Regions from separate parts of the Hymenobacter seoulensis genome, predicted to be linked through region 1. Evidence: riboswitches for the same ligand, from Rfam matches in the RefSeq annotation. Region 1 holds a riboswitch; each other region holds the start of a gene.
The links. A riboswitch is a leader RNA that binds a small molecule or an ion and turns the genes downstream of it on or off. The one in region 1 is predicted to bind S-adenosylmethionine.

Region 2: linked by a shared signal. The riboswitch ahead of ACYVHC_RS15065 (ATP-grasp domain-containing protein) and the one ahead of ACYVHC_RS14280 (phosphoadenosine phosphosulfate reductase family protein) in region 1 are both predicted to bind S-adenosylmethionine.
Region 3: linked by a shared signal. The riboswitch ahead of ACYVHC_RS02290 (homoserine dehydrogenase) and the one ahead of ACYVHC_RS14280 (phosphoadenosine phosphosulfate reductase family protein) in region 1 are both predicted to bind S-adenosylmethionine.
Region 4: linked by a shared signal. The riboswitch ahead of ACYVHC_RS10800 (O-acetylhomoserine aminocarboxypropyltransferase/cysteine synthase family protein) and the one ahead of ACYVHC_RS14280 (phosphoadenosine phosphosulfate reductase family protein) in region 1 are both predicted to bind S-adenosylmethionine.

The regions. Positions count from the first base shown of each region.
Region 1 is NZ_BAAGWD010000003.1:143,664-150,814, forward strand. Features, by position in the region: gene ACYVHC_RS14275 (lipopolysaccharide biosynthesis protein) at 1-1,156, shown strand, start outside; SAM riboswitch class I at 1,478-1,569, shown strand; gene ACYVHC_RS14280 (phosphoadenosine phosphosulfate reductase family protein) at 1,885-2,661, shown strand; gene cysD (sulfate adenylyltransferase subunit CysD) at 2,719-3,630, shown strand; gene ACYVHC_RS14290 (sulfate adenylyltransferase subunit 1) at 3,728-5,014, shown strand; gene cobA (uroporphyrinogen-III C-methyltransferase) at 5,194-5,997, shown strand; gene ACYVHC_RS14300 (diflavin oxidoreductase) at 6,044-7,151, shown strand, end outside.
Region 2 is NZ_BAAGWD010000003.1:337,935-345,085, forward strand. Features, by position in the region: gene ACYVHC_RS15045 (hypothetical protein) at 1-119, opposite strand, end outside; gene ACYVHC_RS15050 (DUF952 domain-containing protein) at 225-575, opposite strand; gene ACYVHC_RS15055 (hypothetical protein) at 731-1,117, opposite strand; gene hppD (4-hydroxyphenylpyruvate dioxygenase family protein) at 1,272-2,405, shown strand; SAM riboswitch class I at 2,577-2,666, shown strand; gene ACYVHC_RS15065 (ATP-grasp domain-containing protein) at 3,108-4,136, shown strand; gene ACYVHC_RS15070 (LLM class flavin-dependent oxidoreductase) at 4,143-5,168, shown strand; gene ACYVHC_RS15075 (phospho-sugar mutase) at 5,423-7,151, shown strand, end outside.
Region 3 is NZ_BAAGWD010000001.1:511,993-519,143, reverse strand. Features, by position in the region: gene ACYVHC_RS02305 (DoxX family protein) at 114-530, shown strand; gene ACYVHC_RS02300 (hypothetical protein) at 631-837, opposite strand; gene ACYVHC_RS02295 (dihydrolipoamide acetyltransferase family protein) at 927-2,345, opposite strand; SAM riboswitch class I at 2,578-2,691, shown strand; gene ACYVHC_RS02290 (homoserine dehydrogenase) at 2,888-4,150, shown strand; gene ACYVHC_RS02285 (competence/damage-inducible protein A) at 4,232-5,485, opposite strand; gene ACYVHC_RS02280 (DUF4197 domain-containing protein) at 5,585-6,406, shown strand; gene ACYVHC_RS02275 (DUF4197 domain-containing protein) at 6,521-7,151, shown strand, end outside.
Region 4 is NZ_BAAGWD010000002.1:693,234-700,384, forward strand. Features, by position in the region: gene metX (homoserine O-acetyltransferase family protein) at 1-467, opposite strand, end outside; gene ACYVHC_RS10800 (O-acetylhomoserine aminocarboxypropyltransferase/cysteine synthase family protein) at 667-2,055, opposite strand; SAM riboswitch class I at 2,444-2,557, opposite strand; gene ACYVHC_RS10805 (LysM peptidoglycan-binding domain-containing protein) at 2,918-3,214, opposite strand; gene ACYVHC_RS10810 (lipocalin family protein) at 3,444-3,860, shown strand; gene ACYVHC_RS10815 (IPT/TIG domain-containing protein) at 4,059-6,938, shown strand; gene ACYVHC_RS10820 (erythromycin esterase family protein) at 7,037-7,151, shown strand, end outside.

The sequences.
Region 1 (7,151 bases):
TGAGGCCGACCAAGACTTGATTGGCGCTTACTACGGGTGGGCCGGCGTGCTGGCCTTGTTCGTGATGCTATATTCCTTGCAGGATGCGTACCTGAAGGGGCTCTACCACACGGCATTTTCCTCATTTGTGCAAGAGATTCTGCTGCGGGTATTGCAGGCGGGCGCGGCGGTGCTGTATGGGCTGGGCTACCTCTCGTTTCACGGCTACGTGCTGGCCTATATTGGCCTAATGAGCGCCACGGCGCTGCTGCTAACGGGCTACCTGGCGTTCATTGGCGAGTTGCATATGCGGCCTACGAAGGCGGCACTGCAAGTGCAGCCGCTGCGCAGCATCCTGAGCTTTGGGGCGTTTGCACTGTTAGCCAATATTTCGGGCACCATCATCATGAACATTGATACCATTATGGTGGGCTCCCAACTGAATCTGGCGGCCGCTGGTGTGTACGGCATTGCCTTTTTCATCAGCACAGCCCTCACGCTGCCAGCTCGCTCGCTCAACAAAATTGCCTTTCCGCTGCTAGCCGATTACTGGAAAGAACAGGCCCTGCCTAAAATGGCCGCTTTTTACCGCGACACTACCCGTCTCAACACGGTGCTGGGCTGCTACCTTGCTCTGGGCATTGGCCTGAACCTCGACTTCATCTATGGCCTCATGCACAACCCCGCCCTAACAGCTGGCACTACGGCCGTGCTGGTACTGCTAGCGGCGCGTCTGTTTGATGGCATCACGGGCCTCAATGGGCTAATTGTAGTTACCTCCCCGCGCTACCGCTACGACCTGGTGTTCAATGTGTCGCTGGCGCTCGTTACAATCGGGCTCAATGCCTTGCTGATTCCCATACTAGGTTTGCTGGGGGCGGCAGTGGCATTTTTACTCGCTATTGTAAGCATCAACCTGGCCCGCACGTGGTTTGTGTGGCGCAGCTTCCGGATGCAACCATTCACGTGGCGCATCCCGCTGATATTGGGAATTGCAGCCGCGGCAGGCCTGGCTGGCTGGCTAATTCCGGCGCTAGGCTCTCCCTTCCTGACTATGCTTTTGCGCTCTGCCACCCTCACGATAGTGTACGCTGCCCTGCTACTCGTCACAAATTCTGCCCCCGAGGCCAACGTATTTTTAAGCAAGTTACAGGCTCGTTTTCAGCCGAAACGCTAATTGCACAATACTTATGTGGGGCGAAGTTACTAGGCCTATGTAACGGGCAAACCGCTTCTTATTCTGGGCTGGCCAATAGCTTACTCAAAAGTGTATTTCATGCAGGTTTACGGCAGAAGAACACCTAGTAGCTTTCGCTTAATCATCCATCTGTAGCAGTGTAACTTTTCTAGTGTTCTGCTTCTGTTGCGGCGGCTGCCCAGAGGACAAGAACACGGGTGCATTGCTAGAAAATATGCACCTGTTGAAAAAATAAAATTTGGAAGTGTAAAATTCCGGCAGCTACTTTTGCCATACCAATTCTTTCCCCACAAAGGATTGTTTTTATACAGAGGCGCGGAGAGACAGGCTCGACGAAACGCCGGCAACCAGCGGACCATCCGAAACGGTGCCAACTCCTGACCATATAAAAACAACTAGCCGTGAACCGCTTGTCCAACTCCGCTACTCTATCCGCCACTGCCTTTGCTCTACAGCATGGGTGTTGTGCTATGATGGGTATGCCGTGTTGTTGTTAGCCACTCACCTCCTTCTTTTTTCTGGTTTGTGCGCGCAACAGCTCGGCTGACACGGTGCTACGTGTAGGCTGACTTCGTGCGTACGCCCGGCTTTTTCGCCCGGCCGAAAGCTAGTGTGCCGTACCAACTACGTGGCCGCAGCTCCGCCTAGGGTCATTCCTGACCGAAACCTCCGCCCCGCGCTGGCTGGTTTCCCCTCCCCTTCTTGCTATGTCCGCAGCAGATGCTGCGCCGGCCGTTCGCGCCTTGCTCGACGACCTGCGCCCCCGGCTGATTCAGGCTACTGCCCTGGAGCGGCTACGCCTCGTGGCTGAAACCTTCCCCGAGCAGGCCGTTTTCTCGACCTCCTTCGGCCTAGAAGACCAGATCATCAGCCACTTTATTTTCGCTAATCACCTCCCCATTCAGGTATTCACGCTTGACACTGGGCGTAATTTTCAGGAGACATACTCCGTCTGGAACAAGACCCTGCTCAAGTACGAGCAGCCCATTGCGGTATTTTATCCGGAGCGGGAAAGCGTGGAGCAGTTGATGCTTACCAAAGGCCCCAACAGCTTCTATGAAAGCGTGGACAACCGCAAGGAGTGCTGCTTTATCCGGAAAGTGGAGCCCCTGAACCGGGCGCTAGCGGGTAAAGCAGCCTGGGTCACTGGCATCCGCGCCGAGCAGTCGCAGAACCGGCAAACCATGGACCCGCTGGAGTGGGACGCGGCGCATAACCTCGTAAAAATCCACCCGCTCTTCGACTGGACCTGGGAGCAGGCCGTGGCCTTTACCCAAGAGCACCATGTGCCCGTGAACACGCTGCACCAACAGGGCTTTGTAAGCATTGGCTGTGCCCCTTGCACCCGCGCCATCAGGCCCGGCGAGGATTTCCGGGCCGGCCGCTGGTGGTGGGAAGACCTTTCGGCTAAGGAATGCGGCCTACATGCCACCGCCCACCATAATGGCCCCGATCCGGTAGTGGAGCCCGTCCCGGCCGGCTAGAGGTAAGCTTGGCACTTCCTGTTGAGCGCCCAACATCAACACTGAACACCCGACTATATGAGTACCCCAACTTTTGATTATCTCGACCGGCTTGAAGCGGAAGCCATCCACATCCTGCGGGAAGTGGCCGGCCAGTTTGAGCGCCCAGCCCTGCTGTTTTCGGGTGGCAAAGACTCCATTGTGCTGACGCGCCTCGCGGAAAAAGCTTTCCGCCCGGGCCGTTTTCCCTTCCCGCTGGTGCACGTAGATACCGGCCACAACTTTCCCGAGGTACTAGCTTACCGCGACCAGCTAGCCGCCGAGTTGGGCGAGAAACTCATTGTGCGCAAGGTGGAGGATACTATAAAGCGGCAGCGCCTACGCGAGCCAGGCGGCAAGTACCCCAGCCGCAACCAGCTCCAGACCTACACGCTTCTGGAGGTAATTGAGGAGTTTGAGTTTGACGCCTGCATTGGTGGGGCCCGCCGCGACGAGGAAAAGGCCCGCGCCAAGGAGCGCATTTTCTCCGTGCGAGATGAGTTTGGCCAGTGGGACCCCAAGCGCCAGCGCCCCGAGCTCTGGAATGTGTACAATGGCCGCATCCAGAAGGGCGAAAACGTGCGCGTGTTCCCCATCTCCAACTGGACGGAGCTGGACGTGTGGCGCTATATCCAGCGCGAAAACATTGCCCTGCCCGACATCTACTTCGGCCACGAGCGCACCTGCGTGGTACTCCCTACGGGCCAGCTGCTCGGCCTCTCGGAACACCTGCGCCTCGATGACGACGATGAAATTGTGACCCGGCAAGTGCGCTTCCGCACCGTGGGCGACTCTACCTGCACGGCCGCTGTGGAAAGCGACGCCAGCACCGTCGAGGACATCATCCAGGACCTGCTGCTGGCCAAAGTAAGCGAGCGGGGCGCCACCCGCCTCGACGACAACATCTCGGAAGCCGGCATGGAAGACCGCAAACGCAACGGCTATTTCTAAGTGGTGAAGTTGTGAAAGGTGAAGTGGTGAACTGTACTCACGCTTCACTGGCCCAACCAACTCACAAGTTCACAACCTCACAATTTCACCATTTGTAATGGACCTTCTCCGATTTATTACCTGCGGTAGCGTTGACGACGGCAAAAGCACGCTTATCGGCCGCTTGCTATATGATTCTGAATCTGTGTCGCTGGACATTCTGGCGGCGCTGGAAAAGCGGCAGGCCGCGAATGGCACCGTGGATCTGGCCTTGCTGACGGACGGCCTCCGAGCGGAGCGCGAACAGGGCATTACCATTGATGTAGCCTACAAATACTTCACTACCCCCCGCCGCAAGTTCATCATCACCGATGCCCCCGGCCACGTGCAGTACACCCGCAACATGGTAACGGGCGCCAGCAATGCTGATCTGGCTATTGTGCTGGTAGATGCCCGCCAGGGCGTGATTGAACAGACCCGCCGCCACACCCTGATTGCCGCGCTGCTCGGCATCCGGCACTTTGTGCTGGCCGTGAACAAAATGGACCTGGTAGGCTACAGCGAGGAGGTGTTTGCCAAGATTGCCACCGACTATGCCGAGCTCACCAACCACTTCAACCTGCCGGCCGCCACGGCCATTCCGCTAAGCGCCCTCAACGGCGATAATGTAGTGAAGAGGTCCGAGCATCTGCTTTGGTACACTGGGCCTAGCCTGCTGGAACACCTAGAACGTGTGCCCGGCGCCACCGAAACTCAGGCGGCCCCACGCTTTCAGGTGCAGTATGTCATACGGCCTCAAACGGCTGAGCTGCCTGACTACCGTGGGTACGCCGGTCAGATCCGGAGCGGGCAGTACCGCCGCGGCGACCGGGTAAAGGTGCTGCCCTCAGGCCTGGAGTCAGCAATTGAAGCCATTGAAGTAAACCAGCAGGAAGTAGAATCGGCTTCGGCGCCGCAGGCCGTAGTTATTCGCCTGAGCGACGACGTGGACGTAAGCCGCGGCGACTCTATTGTGCCGCTCGCCGAGCAGCCTACCCTTACCCGCGAGCTGGAAGCCACGCTATGCTGGATGAGCGAGCAGCCATTGTGGCCCGGCCGCAAGCTGCTGGTGCAGCACCACTCGGCCCTCGTGAAGGCGGCCATTCCGGCCATCCTCTACAAGGTGAACGTGCACACCTTCGCCCGCGCGGCCACCGACTCGGCCCAGCTCAACGACATTGTGCGGGTGCGGCTAAAAACGGCCGTGCCCCTGGCTATCGACAACTACCTGGAAAACCGTGCTTCTGGCTCTTTCATCCTAGTTGACGAGCTGACCGGCGACACAGTAGCTGCAGGCTTAGTGGAAGCAGCCAATGCCGAGTACTTCACCCTGCCCGTAGGCCCGCCAGTTGCATTTTCTATCTAGTAGAAACCTGAGCCTGGCAGCCAACACGCGCCCATTTATCCAACAAACCGTCATCTCAAGCTTGCCGAGACACCTCGCATGCTGATGTCTGATTACCGCTGCAACGTCAGCACGTGCGATGTCTCGGCAAGCTTGAGATGACCGCCCGTTTTCCGGCTCTTCTAACCTACGCCCTAGCCATGTCCTTGTCCAAACTGCCTCGTCTTACGGTTCTTGGTGCCGGCCCCGGCGACCCAGAGCTTCTTACGCTTAAGGGGGCGCGGGTGCTGGCGGAAGCGGACGTCATTCTTTTTGATGCCCTGGCCAATCAAGCATTGCTTGCGCACGCCCGCCCCGAAGCCGTACTGGTGCCCGTGGGTAAGCGCCGAGGCATGCGAAGCCACTCACAGGACGAAATTAACCGCCTGATTGTGACACACGCCCACCGCTACGGCCATGTGGTGCGCCTAAAGGGCGGCGACCCCTTCGTGTTTGGGCGGGGCCGCGAGGAGATGCTGTACGCCGAAGCCCACGGCCTTAGCACCGACTATGTGCCCGGCATCAGCAGTGCGGTAGCCGCCGCGGGCAGCGTAGGCATTCCGGTTACGCACCGGGGCCTGAGCGAAGGTTTTCGGGTGATTACCGCCACCACTGCCAGCGGCGAGCTTTCGGGCAGCGTAACTGAAGCTGCCAAATCGAGCGCTACGGCCGTGATACTGATGGGACTTAGCGAGCTGGAGCAGATTGTGGCGGTGTTCAGCCAGCACGGGCACGCCAATACGCCGGCCGCCATTGTGCAAAACGGCACGCTACCCCATGCCCAACTAGTAACCGGTGCAGTAACTGAGCTACCTGCTCGTGCGGCGGCAGCTGGCATTGGGGCACCGGCCATCATCATTATTGGGGAAGTAGCCCGGCTTGCTTCCTCCGCTAGCCTAGCCCAGGCACTGGTTCCAGCGGCTTTTGCTACTGCTGCTCCTACTTCCTACGCTGAAGTTGCCTGATTTCTGATTCGCTATCCGCCACCACACAGCCATTCCACTCTTCATCATGTCCTTCCCTTCTCCCACTCTTCCTATCGGCTTGGATGAAGCGACGCTGCAGCAGCTGACGGCGGGCCTCACCGACCAGCAGTTGCTTTGGCTGAGCGGCTACCTCTACGGCCGTGTGGGCACTGAAACCGCGCCTACAGCCACGGCGGCGGCCTCGGCGGTTTCCCCTTCTGCGGCACCTAGCCTGACCATTCTATATGGCTCTCAAACCGGCAACAGCAAGAAAGCGGCCGGTATTGTAGCGGAAGCTGCCCGTCAGCGCGGCCTGGTGGCCACCGTGCGCGACATGAACGACTACCCTACCAAGGAGCTTAAAGCCGAGCAGCAACTGTTGGTGATTGTGAGCACCCAGGGCGAGGGCGACCCACCCATTGCGGCCGAGGAGCTCCACCAGTTTCTGCTTAGCAACCGCGCCCCCAAGCTGCCCGAGCTACGCTATGCCGTACTGGCCCTCGGCGACAAAAGCTACTTGCAGTTCTGCCAAACGGGGTTTGAGTTCGATCAGCGCCTAGCAGAATTGGGTGGTAAGCGCTTGGCAGAACGCGTGGATTGCGACGTGGAATTTGAAACTGAAGCCCGCCAGTGGGCCGAGCAGGTACTAGGCCTGCTGGCAGAGCAAACCCCTAAAGTCGCCTCGCCCATTGCAGCTAGCGTAGTCACGGCGCAGGTAAAGCAGTTTGCCTTGCATCCCGACCTAGGCAATGAGGTGCAACTGGCTGAGCGGCTGGAATACAGCAGCCGTAACCCGTTTGAGGCTGAGCTGCTGGAAAAGATTCAGCTTAATGGCCGCGGCTCCAGCAAGGAAACCTATCATCTGGAATTCTCACTGGCCGATTCCGGCATTCAGTACGAAGCCGGCGACGCCCTCATGGTGCAGCCCCACAACCGCCCCGGCCTGGTGCAGGAGGTGCTGGATGCGGCTCGTCTGGAGGCAACCGCCCCCGTCCGCCTCGAAACCACTGAATTGGAGCTGGGCACGGCGCTTACGGAGCGCCTCGAACTCTCGGTAGTTACCCGCGACGTGCTGGAGCGCTACGCCGCTGTGGCCCCACAACACCCAAAACTGCGGGAAATTCTGACCAACAAAGCCGCGCTACCCGCCTACC
Region 2 (7,151 bases), 190 kb from region 1:
GGTCCATCGTAGCGGTTGGGCAGCATCTTGAGGAAAGATGTAGAGCTGCAGGAAGTTAAAAATACTAGGCACCACAGGGCCGCAAACCCCTGCCCGATGCGTAAGGATGAAATAGCCATTAAAGTAGTTTCTGGAAGGATAACTGCTGACCAGAGCCGGCGCAAAAACTAATAACTACGCCGGCGCTATATAGTGTTTCTGCACCGCAACAATAGCTCCAAGTTCTACTGTACTAGCCCTTCGGGCAGCTCAAACCGCCCCGCAGCATCGGCACCAAACGCCCAGAAGCGCCGCATGGCAGCCAGCGGCACCGGCCCAAATACATGCGCGAAATGCTGCTGCCGGCTCTCCACCCACTCTCGCTCCAGACGCACTCCGGCCGCAGCCAGCGCTTCTTCGTCCCACTCTAGCAGCACTACATCAGTGCGATGGGGGTAGTAGCGGTGGGCCGTTTCCAGAATCTGGTGCTGCTCCGAGCAGTGAATGAAGCCCACGGCTGCTAGGTCGGGGCTGGCAAAGAAGCCGGTTTGCTGGGCCTGCTCCCAATCGGCGGGTTCGGCAATGCGGTAGAGCATGCGCTAACATTATAGATGAAATGCCTGCTCATGCCAAGGCGCAGCCGACGCAGCTTACGGGTTGCAAGAGGGCTAGTACCCACTTGGTTCCGTGCAAGCTGCGTCGGCTGCGCCTTGGCATACTTTAGGTGATTAGAGCAAATGTACTGCTCAGCTTACGCCTTCCAGAGCTCCTGCTGCACGGCTTTGCCTACCGTTAGCATGATGCGGGTGGGACTGGGTACGAGCGTAATACGCGCCTCTTTGCCGGGGTACTTCTCAGAGTCAACCCACACGCCTTCTTTGGGCGAGGGTTTGCCGCCGGTGCTGGAGGGCAAGTAAGCCGTAGGCAGCAGCACGTCGGTATCCGAGTTCAGGTCGTTGTGCACTTTCTCTAGGGCCGCCTCCAGGAAAGGGCCGTACTCTTCGTTGAAATCGTCTTCCAGATCGTGCAGTTCCTCCTCTACATCATCGTAGCGGGCGTCGTCGTACGACATCTCGTGCAGCAACTGTTTCTTTTCGATGAGCGCAACGAGGGCGCGGTCGAGGTCCTCCTTATTCATGGCCACGGGCAATAAATGGTGTGTTGCAAAGGTGCGTAGGAATTGGGGATTTTACGAAGTTCCGGAAGCGCATGTTGGCAGAAGCGCCACGAATCCGGCTATTCCTGTATTTTTACCAACGCATTCTATCCACCCGTTACTTCATATCCCGCCCATGGAAACCATGACTTCGCCGGCCGTACAGGCCCATCCCGCCCACGATTTTCTGCCGCTCAATGGTACTGATTTTCTGGAGTTTTACGTCGGTAATGCCAAGCAGTCGGCGTATTTCTACCAGGCGGCTTTCGGCTTTGAGCTGGTAGCCTATGCCGGCCCCGAAACCGGCGTGCGCGACCGGGCCAGCTACGTGCTCCAGCAAAACAAAATTCGGTTGGTGCTCACTACCTCCCTCCTGCCCGACTCCGACATTACCCGCCACGTAGCTCAGCACGGCGACGGCGTGAAGGTGATGGCCCTGTGGGTGGATGATGCCCGCAAATCGTTCGAAGAAACCACCAAGCGCGGCGCCAAGCCCGCTTTCGAGCCCTATACCATCGAGGACGAACACGGCTCCGTGACGCTGTCGGGCATCTATACCTACGGCGAAACCATTCACACCTTCGTGGAGCGCACCAACTACTCGGGCCCATTCCTGCCGGGTTTCGTGGCCCGCAAGAGCAACGTTCCGCAAGGTCCGGCCGTGGGCCTGCAGTACGTCGACCACTGCGTAGGCAACGTAGGCTGGGGCGAAATGAACCAGTGGGTGAAATTCTACGAGGACGTGATGGGCTTTAAGCTGCTCATCACCTTCGACGACGACGACATCAGCACCGAGTACTCGGCCCTGATGAGCAAGGTGGTGTCGAATGGCAACGGCTTCGTGAAATTCCCCATCAATGAGCCTGCCGAAGGCAAGAAAAAGTCGCAGATTGAGGAGTACCTCGACTTCTATCACTCGCCTGGCGTGCAGCACATGGCGCTCATCACCAACGATATCCGCACGACGGTAACGGAGCTGCGCCGCCGCGGCGTGGAGTTTCTGCAAGTGCCCAACACCTATTACGATGACCTGCTGGACCGCGTGGGCCACATCGATGAGGACCTGGACAGCATCCGCGACCTGAACCTGCTCGTGGACCGCGACGAGGAAGGCTATTTGCTTCAGATTTTCACGAAGCCCGTGGAAGACCGCCCCACCGTATTTTATGAAATCATTCAGCGCAAAGGCGCCAAGAGCTTCGGCAAAGGCAACTTTAAGGCGCTGTTTGAGGCCATTGAGCGTGAGCAGGCCCTGCGCGGCAACCTGTAATTTTACTAGCCCTTTAGCGTAAGAAAAGCCCGGTCAAGCAATTGGCTGGGCTTTTTTGGCTCTAGCGGTTTAATTCATCAAGGTACCTTGCAACCATATGTGGTTGAATTTGGCAATGTGCTACGGCCTGATTTACCTTTGCAGAGTCAATTCTTTCTGACCAAAGGATTGTTTTTATACAGAGGCGTGGAGAGACAGGCTCGACGAAACGCCGGCAACCCCCAGTTACTGGAACGGTGCCAACTCCTGCACATATAAAAACAAGTTGCCGTGGACACTGCCAACAACGTTTCGGTTCGCTCTGCTTCTCCCGTTGCTCCTTCGCAACGGCTCACCTCTGGCGTGTGCATGCACGTAGCCGGTTGGTACATGGCTGGCGCGTGTTGTTGTTGTTAGTACCCCGCTGTATCCAGCTGAGCTAGCACGTTTGCTGGCATGTTGCCCCTAGTACTTTTCAGGTTCTCGCCTCTGCTTGCAGGGCGTGGCAAACACCGCGTATGGTGGCCTTTCGGCACGTGCCCGGCCTCGCATGCCCGCATGTTGTACGGTGCTCAGGGAGCAACTCACGCCCTCCTACTGTTTAGCCACTGACTACTAGCCATCTAGCTTCTTCTGGGCTGCGCACTGCTGCGTGGCCTTCTCAGACGATACTGGCTTGCCGTGTCGTCCTCTTCCCCACCTACCTCTTCTTACTTTTTCCTCATGGCGCACGCTGTAAAGCCCATTGGCATCTATTACGAACACCCCGAGTGGTTTAAACCCTTGTTTGCGGAGCTCGACCGGCGGGGCTTACCCTACGAGCAAATCGACGCCGCGCACCACCTCTTCGACCCTTCCGAAACTGAAAGCCGCTACTCGTTGGTCGTGAACCGCATGAGCTCCTCGGCATACCTGCGCGGCCACGGGCAGGGCATTTTCCACACCGCAGGCTTCGCTACGCACCTTGAGCGCATCGGCACACGCATCATCAACGGCTCGGCGGCTACGGCCATTGAAACCAACAAAGCCCGCCAGCTTTCCCTGTTTGCTTCCCTAGATCTGAAATACCCCAAATCCTTCGTCGTGAACCATGCTTCGCGCATTCCGGACGCGGCCCAACAGCTGCAATTCCCGATTGTGGTGAAGGTGAACATTGGGGGTAGCGGCGCCGGCATCATTCGCTTCGATACCCTGGAAGGCGTACGCGCCGCTGTAGAAGCCGGCCAGATTGACCTCGGCATCGACCAAACCGCCTTGGTGCAGGAATACGTGACGCCCCGCGACGGCAACATTCACCGCGTGGAGACGCTTAACGGCAAGTTCCTGTACGCCATGAAGGTATATACTACCGGTGAAAGCTTCAACCTCTGCCCCGCCGAAATCTGCCAGATTCCGGAGGAGCAGTCGGCAGAGTTTTGCCTCACGGAAGCACCCAAGAAAGGCATTCAGGTGGAAGCCTTTACGCCCCCAGCCGAGGTAGTAGAGGCCGTGGAGCGCATTGTGGCCGCCGCCAAAATTGACGTGGGTGGCATTGAGTACCTGATTGATGACCGCACCGGCGACGTACTGTTTTATGACATCAATGCCCTCTCCAACTTCGTGGCCGACGCCGTGAATGTGGTGGGCTTCGACCCCTACGCCCGCTTCGTGGATTACCTGGAAACGCAACTGGCGCCCACAACAGCTTCTGGTTCGCTAGGTACTGCCGCGGCTCAAACCTCTCACCAGCCGGTTCCGGCTTCTATTCACTAGGTCATCATGAGATACGGATATTGGATGCCCGTTTTTGGCGGGTGGCTGCGCAACGTCGAGGACGAAAACATGCGCGCCGACTGGGACTACGTGAAAACGCTGGCCCAACGTAGTGAGGACCTAGGCTACGACCTTTCCCTCATTGCCGAGCTAAACCTCAACGACATCAAAGGCGAAGAAGCCCCTTCTCTGGATGCCTGGAGCACAGCCGCCGCCCTGGCTGCCGTTACGAAGAAACTAGAGCTCATGGTGGCCGTGCGGCCTACGTTCCACTCCCCGGCGTTGCTGGCCAAGCAGGCAGCCAACATCGACCACATCAGCGGCGGCCGCTTGAGCCTGAATGTGGTGTCTTCGTGGTGGCAGGATGAGGCGAAGAAATACGGCGTACACTTTGAGCAGCACGATGACCGCTATGCCCGCACCGCCGAGTGGCTGCACGTGGTAGACAACCTCTGGAAGCAGGACCACTTCACCTTCGAGGGCAAGTTTTATAAGGTTACAGACTCCATTCTGCAGCCCAAGCCGGTGTCGCGCCCACGGCCTTTTCTGTACGCTGGCGGTGAGTCGGAAGCAGCCAAAAACCTGATTGCGGCCCAGTGCGACGGCTACGTAATGCACGGCGACGAGCCCGCCGCCATCGGGCGCCGCATTCAGGACCTGAGCCAGCGCCGCGAAAAGCTGGGCCTGCCACCCATGAAGTTTGGCGTAGCAGCGTACTCTATCGTGCGCAACACCGAGCAGGAAGTAAAAAAAGAGCTGGAGCGCATTACCAACGTAAACGGCTCGGCGGCTGGCTACAAAAACTACCAGCAGTGGCTGGCCGGCACCCAGCTCGAAAACCAGGTAAGCCTGCAGGATTACTCGGTATCGAACCGCGGCCTACGCTCCGGCCTCACCGGCACCCCCGACCAGGTAGCCGAGCGCATTGCCGCCTTCGAAGCCGTGGGCGTTGACCTGTTCTTACTGCAGTGCAGCCCGCAACTGGAAGAAATGGAGCGTTTCTCCGAAGCCGTCATTCAGGTGCTGGCCTAGGTTAGCTTGCGGTTTAGAATGCAACCGGCCCTAGTAAATACGCACGCACCTCGCGTCGTTTTACTAGGGCCGGTTGCATTCTAAACCCTGCGGCGCTGCGCAAACTCCATGGCTCGTTGCTACCGTTGCGCATGGGCTGGGCCCGGGAAGTGCTCAATCTCGGACACTTACTAACTTAAGTAGGCAGAACACAAGAAAACCTCTTTTCTTTACTCCCGTTCTCAGAATCCCAAGTACCCAAACCCTACCTGAGTATGGCCCTAACGCCGAGCATCCAAGAGAAAATTACGACCTGGCTGAGCGACAGCTACGACACGAATACCCACACCGAAATCCGCGACCTGATAGCCCAGAATCAGGAGGAATTCCTTTCTGATGCCTTCTACCGCAACCTGGAGTTTGGCACCGGCGGCTTGCGCGGCATTATGGGTGCGGGCTCTAACCGCATGAACCGCTACACGCTGGGCATGGCTACGCAAGGCTTGTGCAACTACCTGCTGCAGCAGTTTCCGGGGCAAGAAATTAAGGTGGCCGTCGCGCACGACTCGCGCAACAACAGCAAGGAATTCGCGCGCATTGCCGCCGACATCTTCTCGGCCAATGGCATTACGGTGTTCCTTTTCGATGCTCTGCGCCCCACGCCGGAGCTGTCGTTTGCCATTCGGTACCTGGGCTGCCAGAGCGGCTGTGTGGTTACGGCTTCGCACAACCCCAAAGAGTACAACGGCTTTAAAGTATACTGGAACGATGGCGCGCAGGTAGTAGCCCCCCACGACAAGAACATCATCCGGGAGGTAGAAGCCATTCAGTCGGTGAGTGAGGTGAAGTTTCAGGCCGATGAGTCGCGCGTCCGCCTGATTGGCGCCGAGCTTGATGAGGCTTACCTGGCCCGGGTAAAGGAGCTCAGCATCAACCCCGCCGCCATCCAGCGCCAGCACGACCTCAAGATTGTGTACACACCGCTGCATGGCACTGGCATTACGCTGGTACCTAAAGCACTGGCGCAGCTAGGCTTTACCAATGTGCACATCGTGGAAGCGCAGGCTACGCCTGATGGCAACTTCCCCACGGTGTTATCACCGAACCCCGAGGAAAAAGTAGCCATGCAAATGGCCCTCGACCAAGCTAAAGCCCTCGATGCCGACCTCGTTATTGCCACCGACCCCGACTCGGACCGCGTAGGCATTGCCGTAAAGGACAACGTCGGCGAGTGGGTGCTGGTTAACGGTAACCAAACCGCTGCGCTGCTTACGCACTACCTCCTTTCGGCCCGCAAACTGGCTGGCAAGATGACGGAGAAGGACTTCATTGTGTACACCATTGTTACCAGCGAAGTACTCGGTGATATTGCCCGCCATCAGGGCGTGAAGGCCTACCAGACCCTGACGGGCTTCAAGTACATTGCCGGCATCATCCGCGACCTGGAAGGCGAGGAAAACTACATTGGCGGCGGCGAGGAAAGCTACGGCTACATGATCGGCGACTTTGTGCGCGACAAAGACGCTATTTCGGCCTGCGCCGTACTAACCGAAATGGCCGCCGTTGCCAAAGACCACGGTCGCACCTTGTACCAGGAAATGGTGCAGATGTACCTGGACTATGGCTTCTACAAGGAGCACCTGATTTCGCTGACCAAAAAAGGCCAGCGCGGCGCCGAGGAAATTCAGGAAATGATGGCCAGCCTGCGGGCCACGCCGCCTGCTACCATTGCCGGCCAGCCCGTAGTGGAACTGCGCGACTACAAGACGGGTAAAATCCGGGACATGCGCACCGGCCTGGAAACTGAAACCGGCCTGGAAAGCTCGAACGTCCTTCAGTTTATTCTGGAAGATGGCAGCAAAATCTCGGCCCGCCCCAGCGGCACCGAGCCCAAAATCAAGTTCTACTTCAGCGTGCGCCAGCCCCTGGCCTCCGCCGTGGACTTCGACCTAGCTGACCGCCTAGCCGGCGAAAAAATCCAGCGCATTATTGATGATATGCAGC
Region 3 (7,151 bases), on a different contig from region 1:
CCTGTCCTAGGTGCCAAACCACCGGAAAGTGTTTTGCTACAAGCAGCTCGGCGTATCCTGGTGGGCTGCTTCTGCGTTCAGGTAGGCTGGTACACTCTTTCCCCAACCATTATATGGCAAACACTTCCTTTTTTCTTTCTCCCTGGTCGGCCAGGCTGCTGAGCGTGCTGCGCATAGTGGCGGGCCTGCTGTTCCTGTTTCATGGCACGCAGAAGCTGTTCAACTGGCCTCCCTCCGATAACGGTGGCGGTGCTACTGGCCTGATGCTGGTAGCCGGCATCTTGGAGTTTGGCGGCGGCTTGCTGCTGCTGATCGGGCTCTTTACACGGCCCGTAGCCTTTATCCTTTCGGGCCTGATGGCCGTGGCTTACTTTATGGCCCATGCGCCGCAGGGTGCGCTTCCCATTGTAAATCAAGGAGAACTAGCCGTACTCTACTGCTTTGTGTTCCTGTACCTAGCTGCTGCCGGCCCCGGCCCCTGGAGCGTAGATGCTGCCAGAAACCGCAGCGTGGTAGATCCGGTGGTATAACAACGCAAGCCAATGCACACAAATCGGGCTTTGAGACGCAGCAGAATCACTAGGTTCCGCTGCGTTTCAAAGCCCGATTAGGTTTACAGGAAGCAGGAGGCTAGTCGCGTACTTTCAGGCTATCGGGCACAGTGCCGCGCGTGGCCTGCACCAATTGGTTCTGCAACTGAAAGTTGACTTGTTCGCAGTCGTTGAAGCGCTTCTGGGCTGTTTCTAGGGCTGTTTCAGCAATTCGCAGGCGCTGGTACAGAAACAGAATCAGGCCCAAGGCAATCAGCAGGGCTACGAGCGGCAAGGTTTTATTCATGGCAGGCAAGGGCTGGAAAAGCGGGAGGGTTGGTTGGTAAGGCGAGCTAGCGCCTCATCAACCAACCCTCCACTGCTTATGTGCTGTAATTAGATAGTCGTGTTCGGGTCGAACTGCTCTAGGTAGTCGGCCACACGGCGCACGAACATGCCACCCAGCGAGCCATCTACCACGCGGTGGTCATAGCTATGCGAGAGGAACATGAAGTGACGCACGCCAATCAAATCACCCTGCGGCGTCTCGATAACGGCCGGCTTCTTCTTGATAGCGCCCACGGCCATAATAGCTACCTGCGGCTGCATGATGATAGGCGTGCCCATCACGTTGCCGAAGGAACCTACGTTAGAAACGGTGTAGGTGCCACCTTCCAGATCTTCGGGCTTCAGCTTGTTAGCGCGGGCCCGGTTGGCCAGGTCGTTTACCTTTTTGCTGAGGCCGTTCAGGTTCAGCTGGTCGGCGTTATGAATGACCGGCACGATGAGGTTGCCGGAGGGCAGGGCCACGGCCACACCCACATTGATGTCACGCTTCTTGATGATGTAGTCGCCCTCAATCGAGACGTTGATCATCGGGAAGTCCTGGATGGCGCGCGCAATGGCCTGAATGAAGATGGGCGTGAAGGTCAGGTTTTCGCCTTCGCGCTTCTTGTAGGCATCCTTATGTTTGTTGCGCCAGTTCACGATGTCGGTCACGTCGGCCTCCACAAAAGAAGTCACGTGGGGCGAAATCTTCTTGGAGTCCACCATGCGCTGGGCAATCATTTTGCGCATGCGGTCCATCTCAATCAGTTCTTGATTTCCGCTAATGGAAGGAACTGATTTAGAAGGTGTTATAGCAGCAGATGAAGACTGGGGTGCTGACGCCGGAGCGGGCTGGGCAGCGGGCTGCGAAGCCGGCGCTTGCGGTGCAGGAGCCACGGCCTGAGGCTGAGCCGCCGGGGTTGCAGCCGCTGCCTGACCTAGGGGTTTCTTGCCAGCTGCTACGTAATCGAGAATGTCTTTTTTGGTAACGCGGCCCTCGCTGCCAGTACCGGGCAGGTACTCCAGGTCGGCCATGGAGATGCCTTCTTCGCGGGCGATGCTGAGCACCAGCGGCGAGTAGAAACGGCCCGTCTGGGGCTGGGCTGCTACGGCTTGCGCAGGGTTGGCCTGCGGGTCGCCGGTCTCGGGGAGATAGGGAACCTCAGCGGTAGTCTTTTCGGCGCCATTGGCAGAAGGAGCCGGAATTTCGGCAGCGGCCGTAGGAGCGGCGGTGCCAGCGCTAGCGGTATCGGTTTCAATAATGGCGATGGGGGCGCCAACGGCCACTACTTGGCCTTCCTGAACCAGAATTTCCTGGAGGATGCCGGCGTGCAGGGCTGGAACTTCGGTATCTACCTTATCGGTGGCTACTTCCAGCACCGATTCATCTTGGTCGATGGAGTCGCCTACTTGTTTGAGCCATTTCAGGACGGTGCCTTCCATGATGGATTCGCCCATCTTGGGCATCGTCATTTCCACTCGTGCCATGCGGTTGGGGGTAGGGTTGGGTTATGGGGTGGGAGGGTTTTGCTATGCGGACTGGGGAGTTGCGGACTCAAAGGTAACAGAAAGCCTCAACGCCTCGCAAAGCCCGGCCGTGTATCCGAAAATGGGTGTAGCTACGGCTGGGGGCTAGTGAGGTTGGTACATGGGCCTTTCGCCGCCAAAATTGCGTGAGAAAAATTGGGTTGTATATTTGCCCCGCGCCCCTTTCACGGGGCACTTATCAAGAAAGGCGGAGGGACAGGCCCTGTGATGCCTTAGCAACCAGTAGCAATACCAGGTGCTAAATCCTGTCTCGGAACAGCTTCGGCTACCCGAGAAAAGATAAGTTACAAGATGTTCCCCGTCTGCAGCGGGTGTAGCTCTTCTGACTTATCGGAAGGGCTTTTTTTGTGCCTTTTCGGTGAGAACTCTTGACTAAGTGCCGAGTGAAATGAGGGCGTTGAGTGCATCAACATCCATTCATAGTCGTCGGTAGGGGGTAGTGCTTGCATGCACCCTAGCGGGCTGACATTCACACAATTGGTATGAGTCGCAAAGATATTCGCATTGGCCTGTTTGGGTTTGGAGTAGTAGGCCAGGGCCTGCACACCGTGCTGGAGCGTACGCCGGGGCTGCGGGCCAGCATCGGGCGTATTGGGGTTAAAAACCGGGAGAAAGTCCGCCCACTTCCGGCGGCCCTGTTCACCTTCGACCGCCAGGAGCTGCTCCAAGATTCTTCACTCAACGTGATTGTAGAGCTGATTGATGACGCCGACGAGGCCTATTTGATTGTGACGGAAGCCCTGCGCCGCGGTAAAGCGGTAGTCACGGCCAATAAAAAAATGCTGGCCGAGCACCTGCCCGAGCTTATTCAGCTACAGCGCGAAACCGGCACGCCCCTGCTCTACGAGGCTGCTGCCTGCGCTAGCCTGCCCGTCATCCGCAACCTAGAGGAATATTACGACAACGACCTGCTAGAGTCAGTGGAGGGCATCATCAATGGCTCCACCAATTACATTCTCACGGCCATGCACCGCGACGCGCTGTCGTTTGCGGAGGCCTTGGGGCAGGCTCAGGCGCTTGGTTTCGCGGAAAGCAACCCGGCTCTGGATGTAGAAGGCCTTGACGCCCGCAACAAGCTCATACTGCTCCTGACGCATGCCTTCGGGTTGGTAGTAGCGCCTGAGCAGCTCCTGACGCTGGGCATTGACCGCCTGAGCCCTTTAGCAACGGCTTACGCCAAAGAGAAGGGCTACGCGCTGAAACTGGTGGCGGAAGGCCGGCGCCTACCCGATGGCACTATTGCGGCGGCGGTGCTGCCTACGCTGGTAACACCTGAGCACGAGCTGGCCCGTGTGCACGACGAGTACAATGGTCTTATCACGCAAAGCAGCTTTGCTGACCGGCAGTTTTTTCTGGGCCGGGGCGCGGGTGCATTCCCCACCGCCTCTGCCGTTCTCAGCGACCTTTCGGCCCTGACCTACGGCTACCGCTACGAGTACAAGAAACTGCATCAGCAGAACGCCCTGGCCTTGGCCACTGCCGCCGAGTTGGATGTGCTGGTGACTTTTACGGATGAAGTTATTCCTGAGGTAGCTGATTTCAGCCACGTGTACGAGCAGTTCCGGTCCAGTAAGCGCGGCCACTACCTTACGGGTACCATTGGGCTAGCACAGCTAGCGCAGGCGGCGTGGCTGCGGGCCCCCGGGGTTTGCGTGGTGCGGTTGCCTAGTCCGTTGCGCGCCGCAAGCGAGGCACCGGTAGTGCCGGATGTAGTGCCCATCCGAGCCCTAACAGAGGCTGAGTAAGCATGAAGATGCCGAGGAACAGACACCACATGTGCTACCTAAGTGGATCTGTGCCTCGGCTTCTTTCTAGAACTACACATGCTAGTCCTTGGGTAAGCTCAGTCGCAGCAGGTTCAAGGCCATGGTGGTGGTGTATTCCAGATTTAGCTGCCGGCCACGGTCAAAGCTGATTTGCTTCGTGACGGTGCGGTGCGCATCAGCGTAGGCAATGCATACCGTGCCAACGGGCTTTTCCGGGGTGCCTCCATCGGGGCCGGCAATGCCGCTGGTTGCTAGGGCCACATCAACGCCCAACTGCTGGCGTAAGCCTTCGGCCATTTCGGCTACGGTGGCTTCGCTTACGGCCCCATGGGCAGCTAGTGTTTCGTGCTTTACACCCAACTGGCGCTGTTTTATATCGTTGGAATACGCAATGATGCTACCCTGGAAATAGCGGGAACTGCCCGGAATGCTGGTAAGCCGATGCGCTAGCAAGCCACCAGTGCAACTCTCGGCGGTGCCTAGGGTAAGGCCGCGCGCTTGCAACTGCTGACCCACAGCTTCTTCCAGCTTGATTTCTCCTACGGCAAAAATATGGTCGCCGAGCAAGGTGCGTAGTTCAGGTAACAGGGCTTCCATGCGGGCCCGCAGGTCGGGCTGGCCATCGTCGTGGCCGGTGAGGCGCAGGCGCACGCCGCCGAGGTACGGCAGGTACGCTAGCTTCACGTTGGGTGGTAAGGCCGTTTCCCACGCTTCTATCTGCTGCGCCAGAAACGACTCGCCCAGGCCCACCGTCTGTACTACTACGTGCTCAATGGCGGGCGTTTGGAAGTGTTGCTGCAGGCGAGGGAGTACCTCATGGGTCATCAGGTACTTCATTTCGTGCGGCACGCCGGGCATGCTCACAAACACGGTTCCCTGGTTCTCAAACCACATGCCCGGCGCCGTACCCACGGCATTGAACAGCACCTCGCAGGCAGCAGGTACCAAGGCCTGTTGGCGGTTTACTTCCAACATAGGGCGGTTGAAGCGCCGAAAAAAGCCTTCGACGTGCTCCAGGGTAGGCTGGTGCATCACAAGCTCGGAGCTGAAATAGCGGGCCAGCACGTGCTTGGTCAGGTCATCTTTGGTAGGGCCGAGGCCGCCCGTCATCAGTACCACCTGGGCACGCTGCCGGGCTAGGTCGAGGGCAGCCACAATCTCATCGGCCCGATCAGAAACGCTGGTAATCTGGCGGACGCGTAGCCCTAGCTTGCCCAGCTCCTGGCCCATAAAAGCCGAATTGGTGTCGATGACCTGCCCATAGAGCAGTTCGTCGCCGATAGTCATGATTTCAACGTCGGGAATGATAGGCATAGAAGGGGGAGTTAGGAGGAGTGCCGGATTTGGCGCAATATTGGCAACTCGTCGGCTAACAACGCCATACTGGCTTTCTGGTTTACCTTTTTTTGTTTTATGACCCCGCTCCGTACCCTGGCCCTCGGCCTCACGCTCACCTTGGCCACCGCGCAACTTGCCGCCGCCCAGACGAAAACCACGACGAAAAAGACGGCCACAACTAAAAAAACTACGGCCGCCAAAAAGAAAGCGCCCGTTAAAAAAACAACAACCGCCACCAAGGCCACTGCTACAAAAGTGGTTACTACCCCCGTTGTAGTAGCTAAAGCCCCGCTTACGGCTGAGGAAGCCAGCGGCGGCCTGCGCGAAGCCCTCAGCCAGGGCGTAAGCCGGGCCGTAGCGCAAGCCGGGGAAACCGACGGATTCAATGCCAACGCCGATATCCGAATTCCTTTTCCGCCCGAAGCAGAGCTAGTAGCCGCTACGCTGCGCAAGGTGCGGGCCGGGGGCTTGGTCGATAATTTTGAGGTAGCGCTGAACCGGGCCGCCGAAACGGCTTCCGCCCAAGCCAAGCCTATCTTCCTGAACGCGGTGCAAAACCTCACGCTGCAAGACGCCCTCACGCTGGCCACCAGCAAGGAAAACGATGCCGCTACCACCTTGCTGTATGAAAAAACGGCTGCTAACCTCCGCACCGCTTTTCAGCCCACGGTTCAGCAGTCCCTGGAGCAAACGGGCGCCATCCGGCTGTATGCTGAAATGGTAGCACGCTACAATAAGATACCGCTCGTGACGCCGCTAAACCCGCAGCTGGTGCCGTATGCCACTGAAAAAACTGTGGATGGTTTGTTTTCTCTGATTGCCGCTGAAGAAGTGCGTATTCGTCAGAATCCGGCGGCCCAGGGCAGCGCCCTACTCAAGCGAGTGTTTGGCAAGTAAACGAGGCCAGTTTAGCAACGCCTCGGGGCTAGGAAATCAGCGGCTGGGCCGAGAGCAAAGTTGGTCCGGTTTCTGCCAAGTATAGCTCAACATCTGTTTTGCAATTCTGTCGCCATGACGTACCGCCACTTCCTTGCATTGCCCTTAATTTTGCTGGGATTAAATTTCAGCGCTTCGGCCCAATTCAGCTTGTCCAAGCTGGGTGATATTCTGCGGAATTCGAAACCTACCACTTCTTCCAGGACCACCCAAACGGGTAGCACCGGCAGCATTACGCAGGATGAAGCGGCTCGTGGCTTAAAGGAGGCTCTGACCCTAGGCATTAGCAAAGGCGCAGACCAAGCCTCCCAGCAGGACGGCTTCTACCTCAACAAGCTCATTCGAATCCCGTTTCCTCCTGATGCTCAGCGGGTGGCTACTACGCTACGTTCCATTGGCCTGGGTAGCCAGGTTGATAAGTTTGAGCTGAGTTTGAACCGTGGTGCCGAGCAGGCGGCCAAAAGCGCTAAGCCCATCTTCCTGACGGCTATCAAAAGCCTCACGTTTAAGGATGTATGGGGAATTCTGACGGGTGAGAAGAACGCCGCTACCAACTACCTCAAGCGCACAACTACGGAGCAGCTCACGGTGGCCTTCAAGCCCATTGTGCAGCAAAGTCTCAACCAGGTGGGCGCTACCCGTTACTATACTGACCTGACCACGCGCTACAACCGCATTCCGCTGGTAAAGCCCGTGCAAACCGACC
Region 4 (7,151 bases), on a different contig from region 1:
AACAATGCCGGCCGCTGCACCGCCCACTCCACTGCCTGCTGCCCACCCAAAGAGCCGCCAATCAGGGTATGGATAGACGGTAGGGCAAGGTGCTCACGCAAGGCCTCATGGGCAGCTACCATATCCCGGATGGTCAGGAGCGGAAACGCCTGATATGGTGCTTGCTCCGTGTCGGCATCAGCAGAGGCTGGACCGGTTGTGCCGTAGCAGGAGCCTAGTACATTGGCGCACACAATAAACCAGTCGGCGGGGTCGAAATAACAGCCCGGTCCTACTAGCCCCGGCCACCAGCTCAGCACATCAGAGTTAGCCGTGAGGGCATGGCACACCCATAGCACATTGTCGCGGGAGGCATTTAGGCGCCCGTAGGTATGGTAGGTTACGTTCACCTGAGGCAATATGGCGCCGCTTTCCAGCCGAAGTGGCCTAGGCAAACGAAACAGGTGTGGTTCTTCTTCGGAAGGCATGGTACTAGGGCAATTTCAAAGTCAATAGCCTGCGGGCGGAGCCGATTCTGCCCGGCTCCGCCCCGGCTGTAGTGCGGGCGGCGTTGGTCCTCGGCTTCCTCTCTCCTGAAAGCCCAGGCACCAGCCCGCGCGCTGCGTTGCTGGAAGCTGATCCGAGCCGCTCTCTCACCTGCGGCCCGGCATCAACCCCTCTCAAGTATCAGACTTCCAGCGTGGCAACGTGTTCGGTTTCGGGTTCGGGTAGGAGGGTGCTGCCACTCTCCCCGGAAGGAATAGTAGCTGCCGTGCGCACGGCGTCAAAGGCTAGGGTCAAATCCGCCCGAATGTCTTCGAAGTGCTCCGTGCCCAACGACAGGCGCAGCAACGTGGGTGTTACGCCGGCTGCCCGCTGCTCTGCCTCAGAAAGCTGCTGGTGCGTGGTAGCCGAGGGTTGAATAATCAGCGTTTTAGAGTCGCCAACGTTGGCCAGGTGGCTGATTAGCTTCAGGTTATCAATGAACTGTATAGCGGTTTCCTTGGTGCCTTTGATGGCGAAGGTGAGCACGCCGCCGTAGCCGCGCTTCAGGTACTTCTGGGCCAGCGTGTGGTACGGGCTGCTCTTCAGGCCGGGATAGTTCACGGCTTCTACCTGCGGATGTTGCTCTAGCCAAGTAGCAATGCGCAGGGCATTTTCCACGGTGCGGTCTACGCGCAGGCTTAGGGTTTCGAGGCCTTGCAGCAACAGGAAAGAGTTGAACGGGCTCTGCGAAGGGCCAAAATCGCGCAGGCCTTCTACCCGGGCCCGAATGATGAAAGCAATGTTGCCGAACGGGCCACCTTTGCCGAATACCTCATTAAAAACGAGGCCGTGGTAGCCCTCCGAGGGCTCCGTGAATTGCGGGAACTTGCCGTTGCCGAAGTCATATTTGCCGCCGTCTACAATCACGCCGCCAATGCTGGTGCCGTGGCCACCAATCCATTTTGTGGCCGACTCAACTACAATGTGCGCGCCGTGCTCCAGTGGCCGGAACAGGTAGCCCCCGGCTCCAAACGTATTGTCCACAATGAGTGGCAGATCGTGCTTATTGGCAATGGCGGCAATGCGCTCAAAATCCGGAATGCTGAAGCTCGGGTTACCGATGGTTTCGAGGTAAAGCGCCTTGGTATTTTCGTCGATCAGAGCTTCAAATTCGCTAGGCTGGTCGCCGTTGGCAAAGCGCACCTCAATGCCCAACCGCTTGAACGCCACCTTGAACTGGTTGTAAGTGCCGCCATACAAGTGCGTAGTGCTCACGAAGTTGTCGCCGGCCTGCAGAATGTTGTTGAGGGCAATAAACTGCGCCGCCTGCCCCGAAGAAACAGCCAGTGCCGCTACGCCACCTTCCAGCGCGGCTATGCGCTGCTCGAACACGTCGGTGGTGGGGTTCATCAAGCGGGTATAGATGTTGCCGAACTCCTTCAGGGCAAACAGGTTAGCACCGTGCTCGGCATTCTTGAATACGTAGCTGGTCGTCTGATAAATCGGAACGGCGCGGGACCCGGTTACGGGGTCGGGCTGCTGGCCGGCGTGGAGTTGGAGGGTCTCGAAGTGAGCGTTCTGCGTGGACATAGCAAGGCTGGTTAGCAGGAAGTTGGATATGAAGGAAGGGAGCGTAAACCGCTACAGTGGGGGCTACGCAAGGGCGTAGCAGGAGCCGGGCTGAAGTCAGCAACCTGTGAGGGCGAGCTGAGCAAACAGACGAGCCAGGCGACGCTGCCTAGGCAGCACCAGGGGCCAAAGCCCAGGAAACAGGGGAGGGGAGAAGCTGGGCCGCCGTGCGTGGGCTAGCTACAGCAACAACAAGCGCCGCTACAGCAGCGCATTCGCATTCGCCAAGCAGCGTGGGCGGCTACAGAAGCCCTAGAAACGCAGGTAAGCGGCTGGGCAGTAAGCAACAAAGCAGACTGGGCAGCAGCGGAAGGAAGGGCGAAAGCGAAGGTGTTTTCCATGGCACTCTGAGTTATATGCCCCGCCGCCGAATGGCTGGTCGGGCAGGAATTGGCACCTTTCGCGCGGTCGAAGGTTGCCAGTGGGTCAGGGAGCCTGTTCTCTCGCCACTTCTGTATAAATCTTTGAAAACTGCCCCGCCGCGAGCGGGAGAGTACCTAGTTGGTATTGCAAAGGTATAGGCCTAGTTTCGATATATGCAATAGCTAGTGAAAATAATTTTTAATCAGCCGATACTGCTAATATGCTTATGCTGCGTTAAGATGAGTAGCCGTCAACTTGTTGATTGGCAGGCACTAATAGATGCAGGCAACAAGCTGTCTTTTCTGCTCCTGTTGAGCAGAGGGTACACTTTAGGCAACAGTGAGCCTTAGTCTCTGTGGGCCATACCACCATCCGAAACATATTACAGGGAACTTTAGAAACACAGAAAAGCCACCTTGTAAGAGGTGGCTTTTTTGGATATTTCGAAGCTAGAGAAATGCTAGAGCTTGGGCAGCGTCAGTACCTGTCCTACTTCAATTAGGTCGGGATTCGAGCCGATAACGCTTTTGTTGGCGTCATAAATCTGGTGCCACTTGGCCGCGTCGCCGTAATGGCGCTTGGCAATTTTCGAAAGCGAGTCGCCGCTTACTACGGTATAGGTATCGCCCTGAGTAGTAGTAGCTGCGGCCTGGTTGGCGTTGCCAAAAAAATCGGTGGCACCACCCGCTGCCGGAGGAGTAGTAGGCTGAACAGGCTTCTTATCGCCGTCGTTAGAAAGGAAATCAAACAGTCCCATAGCAGTAAGTCAGTTTAGTTGTGAGAGGGGAATTGACCGAGAATCAGCACGATGCACTGGTCTGGTTTGCCTCTCTTACGCTTGATAATGCAATAAGTTGTAGCCGGACTGTAGCGCGAACATCTTGGGGAATGCTGCCGTAAGAGTGGCAATGCTGACCTAGCAGCCTGGTTATCCAGGAGGCTGAGCAGAGACATAAAATCTACTCTCTCATCTAACCATTCTCCCCATGAAAACCCCCTCTTCCTCTTTTCGCTTGCTAGCTAGCCTGCTTATGCTGGTAGTACTTTTCACGGCTGCTTGTGGCAGCAAAGAAGGTAAAGTAGAAGGCGTTAATATGCTTTACGGTAAGGAAAGCAAAGTATGGAAAACCGATAAAGAACTCAGCGCTTCCGGCGACAAAGTAAAACAGACCGATGCCCAGGAAGATGAGCGCATCACGTTCTTCGCGAACCAGCAGTACACCATGATGTCGCCAACCGGAGCAGTGAACGGTAAGTACACCTTTGATCAGGCGGCCAAGAAAATCACGATGACGCCCGACGGTGCTACCCAAAGCAACACCTTTGATGTAGTAACCCTGACCGACGACAAGTTGACCCTAAAAAGCCCCCAAGGCGCGGAGTTGCGCCTAGAAAAGGAATAAACCAAGTTTTTTCCTAATTAGAAAAGCCCTTTTGTACTATGCAAAAGGGCTTTTTTTATGGCTATAGGTGAACAGTAAGTACTGTCGAGGCATAAAATCTTGTACAGTGATGATTGGACAATTTTGATTTCATGTCGGTTAGGGGCGGGTAGTGCAGAGCACTGGCTAGCACGTTATAACTCCCACTAAACCTGGTATATGAAGTCCCAGACGTTGTTTACACGCCTTACCGTTCTGCTGCTTTTGTGGAGCAGCTTCAACAGCCAAGCCCAGACGACGACGACCGTCGTCAGTTACGATTTCAACAGCGGCACCAGCTTCAGCAGCATCTCGCCGACAGTGGCTACCGACGTCACTAGCTCCGTTTCCTCAACCGAGCCCTTCGTTACGTTCACGGGCACTGCCACTGGCTCAAGCGCCTTCACGGCGGGTACCGCTGGCCTGGCACTAGGTATGAACAACTCAGCCGGCACGAATACCCGGTATCTTGAATTTGTGCTTGGCGGAGCTAATCTGCCCAGCTATTTTGGCTATAAGCTTTATTACCAGCAGTACCACCCGTCCACGGGTGCCAGTACTATTACAGTAGCTTTCAGTGGTGATGGTGGGCGCACGTTTGAAACCGCAACACCCATAACCACTGGCAGCGGATTCTGGACCGAGCACCTGATTGACCTTTCAAGCCAAAGCAGCCTCAATAACAAAGCAGCGGTTGTGGTACGGCTACTAGTAAGTGGCGCGTCTGGCGTTGGCCCAGTTCGTATTGATAATTTTCAGGTGCAGGCTACTTCTCTGCTCAACCCCAAGCCCACACTTACAGCATTGGCGCCATCTAGTATAGCTGCCGGCAGCGGTGGGTTTACGTTGGCTGTTACGGGCAGTGGCTTCGGGGCAGGCAGCGTAGTGCGATTCAATGGCACAGAGCTGACTACTACGGTAGTAAGTGCTACGCAGCTTAGTGCCAGTGTGCCAGCTAGTGCGGTGGCAACGGCTGGCTCGTTTCCCGTCACGGTGTTCAATCCTGCGCCGGGCGGGGGCAGCTCCGAGAGCCGTACGTTCACGGTTACGCCAGTGGTACGTTGGGATGGTGGCGCCGGTACGAGCAGTTGGTTTGACGCACAAAACTGGGACAAAGATGCCCTACCTACCTCCAACGATGATGTACTGCTGGACCATACCAGCGTAGCCAAAAGCTATGCGGTGGTACTGGCGCCCGGCATAGCCGCTTCTGCCGTGGGTACACCTGCCGTTACGGTTCGCTCGTTGCGCGTAAACCCAGGGTCCGGCGACTCCATCTTCTTTGAAATTCCAGCCCTCAATACCAGCACTACGCCCCTCACGCTCACGCGCAGTGGCGCTACCGAAATTGCGCTGGCCATCCATGATAAAGGCGTGGTTACCAACTCCAGCGACCAGGGTGTTATTACTATTGAGAGTACCAGCCAAGTATTTTATATCTACAATGGTGGCACCTATCGGCACTATACTGACCGGCCGCATGCCGCCTTGGTACAGACGCTGGCTACCACAGCTGGCACCGAGGCCGGCACTTGGGAGTTTCGAGCCAAAAACCAGGCTAGTGCCACGCCGTCGTTGGCCGGCCGCACCTACCCGAACTTGGTGTTCCGCAACCGCCCGGGTCAGCCCTATACTTCCTATGGCGGAAGCGGGGCCAATCCGCTGACGATACGGGGCAACTTGATTGTAGGGGCTGCCGTGACGTTTGCCCCTGATCTGAACAGTGAGTTGCGGGTAGCCGGCGACATTGTAGTGCGAGGCAATTTCCGGTTTCAGCCCAGCCAAACAACTGCCGCAAAGTTGGTATTGAACGGCAGCAAGCCCCAACGCATCAGCGGTACGGCTTGGGGTAGCCCTACCAGTTCCAGCTATTTGGGGCCTAGCGTGCCGTTGCAGATCAACAACACCAGCACCGATGGCGTGACGCTTGCAACCCCCATCACCGTCAACAATATATTGCAACTGACCAGCGGCCGGCTCAATACCGACGCCACAGCTCTACTGACGCTGCTAAATCAACCTACGGGTGGCTCCGATAACAGCTTTGTAAGTGGGCCGGTAGCGCGGCAGACCAGTGGTGCGGCCAGCCTCACGTTTCCACTAGGCCGCCTGGATGCGCAAGGCCATACGTTCCGCCCCCTGACGCTCAACATTAGCAGCCTGAGCCGCGCCACCACGTTTGTGGCCACCCAAACCGAAGGTGGCTTCGCTGCTCAGCCGCTGGGTGCCGGCCTGAAGCGCATTAACAGCACGCGCTATTTTACCATCACGCCGGAGCCCGCCCTTACCGGCTCCGAAAATTTTGCCGCCACCGTCACGCTTAGCTTCGGGCCCGATGACAAAGTCACGAATCCGGAGGCAAGCACGCTGGTAGTAGCCCAGTACAACGGTACCGAATGGATTAGCGGCGGCCGCAGCAGCTACACCAGCTCCACCACTACTGATGCGTACGTATCGGGCACGCTTACCTCGGGCACCGTAGCGGCGCTGGGAGCTTTTACCCTCGGCAGTACCGACATTTCCGGCAGCCAGAACCCGCTGCCCGTAACCCTGCTCGGTTTCCGGGCTGAGCGCCAAAATGAAGGTGTGCGCCTGCACTGGACCACTGCCACGGAGCTAGCCAATGCCTATTTCCAGGTGCAGCGCAGCACCGATGGCCAGCACTTTGCCACCCTAACCACCCTAGCAGGACAGGGCACCAGCCAGACGGCGCACACCTATGCATGGTACGATGGCCTAGTACCGAGCGGGGCGCTGTACTATCGCCTGCGCCAGGTAGATGCCGATGGCACCAGCAACTTCTCTTCGGTGGTAGTGTTGCGCGCGGCCCCTGAGGCCATTACAGTGTATCCTAATCCGGTGCAAGGTCAGCTCGCTTTTCAAACGTCTGTGGCCAACGTGCCTTACCGGGTAGTGAACCTGTTCGGGCAAACCCTGCTGGATGGCAAGACGAGTGCGGGGGCCAATATGGTGGAGGTGCACCATCTGCCGGCGGGCGCCTACTATCTGCTGGTTGATGGAGCAGGCAAACCCGAGAGAAGCAAGTTTTATAAGCAGTAACCCGCCCCGCCTAAAAGCGAAATAGAGCATACCCTATATAAGCTGTACAGTTATGCCTAGCTTGTAGCGTTAGTGTAGCTCCATTCTATTTCTGCTGTATGTTTTTAGGTTTTCGGCTGGTATGTATTCTGTCTCTGTTCCTCTTATCTATAGCTGCCAGTAGAGCGCAAACGGCTTCTAACCTACCCAGTGGCCTAGTAACCCACCCCGTCC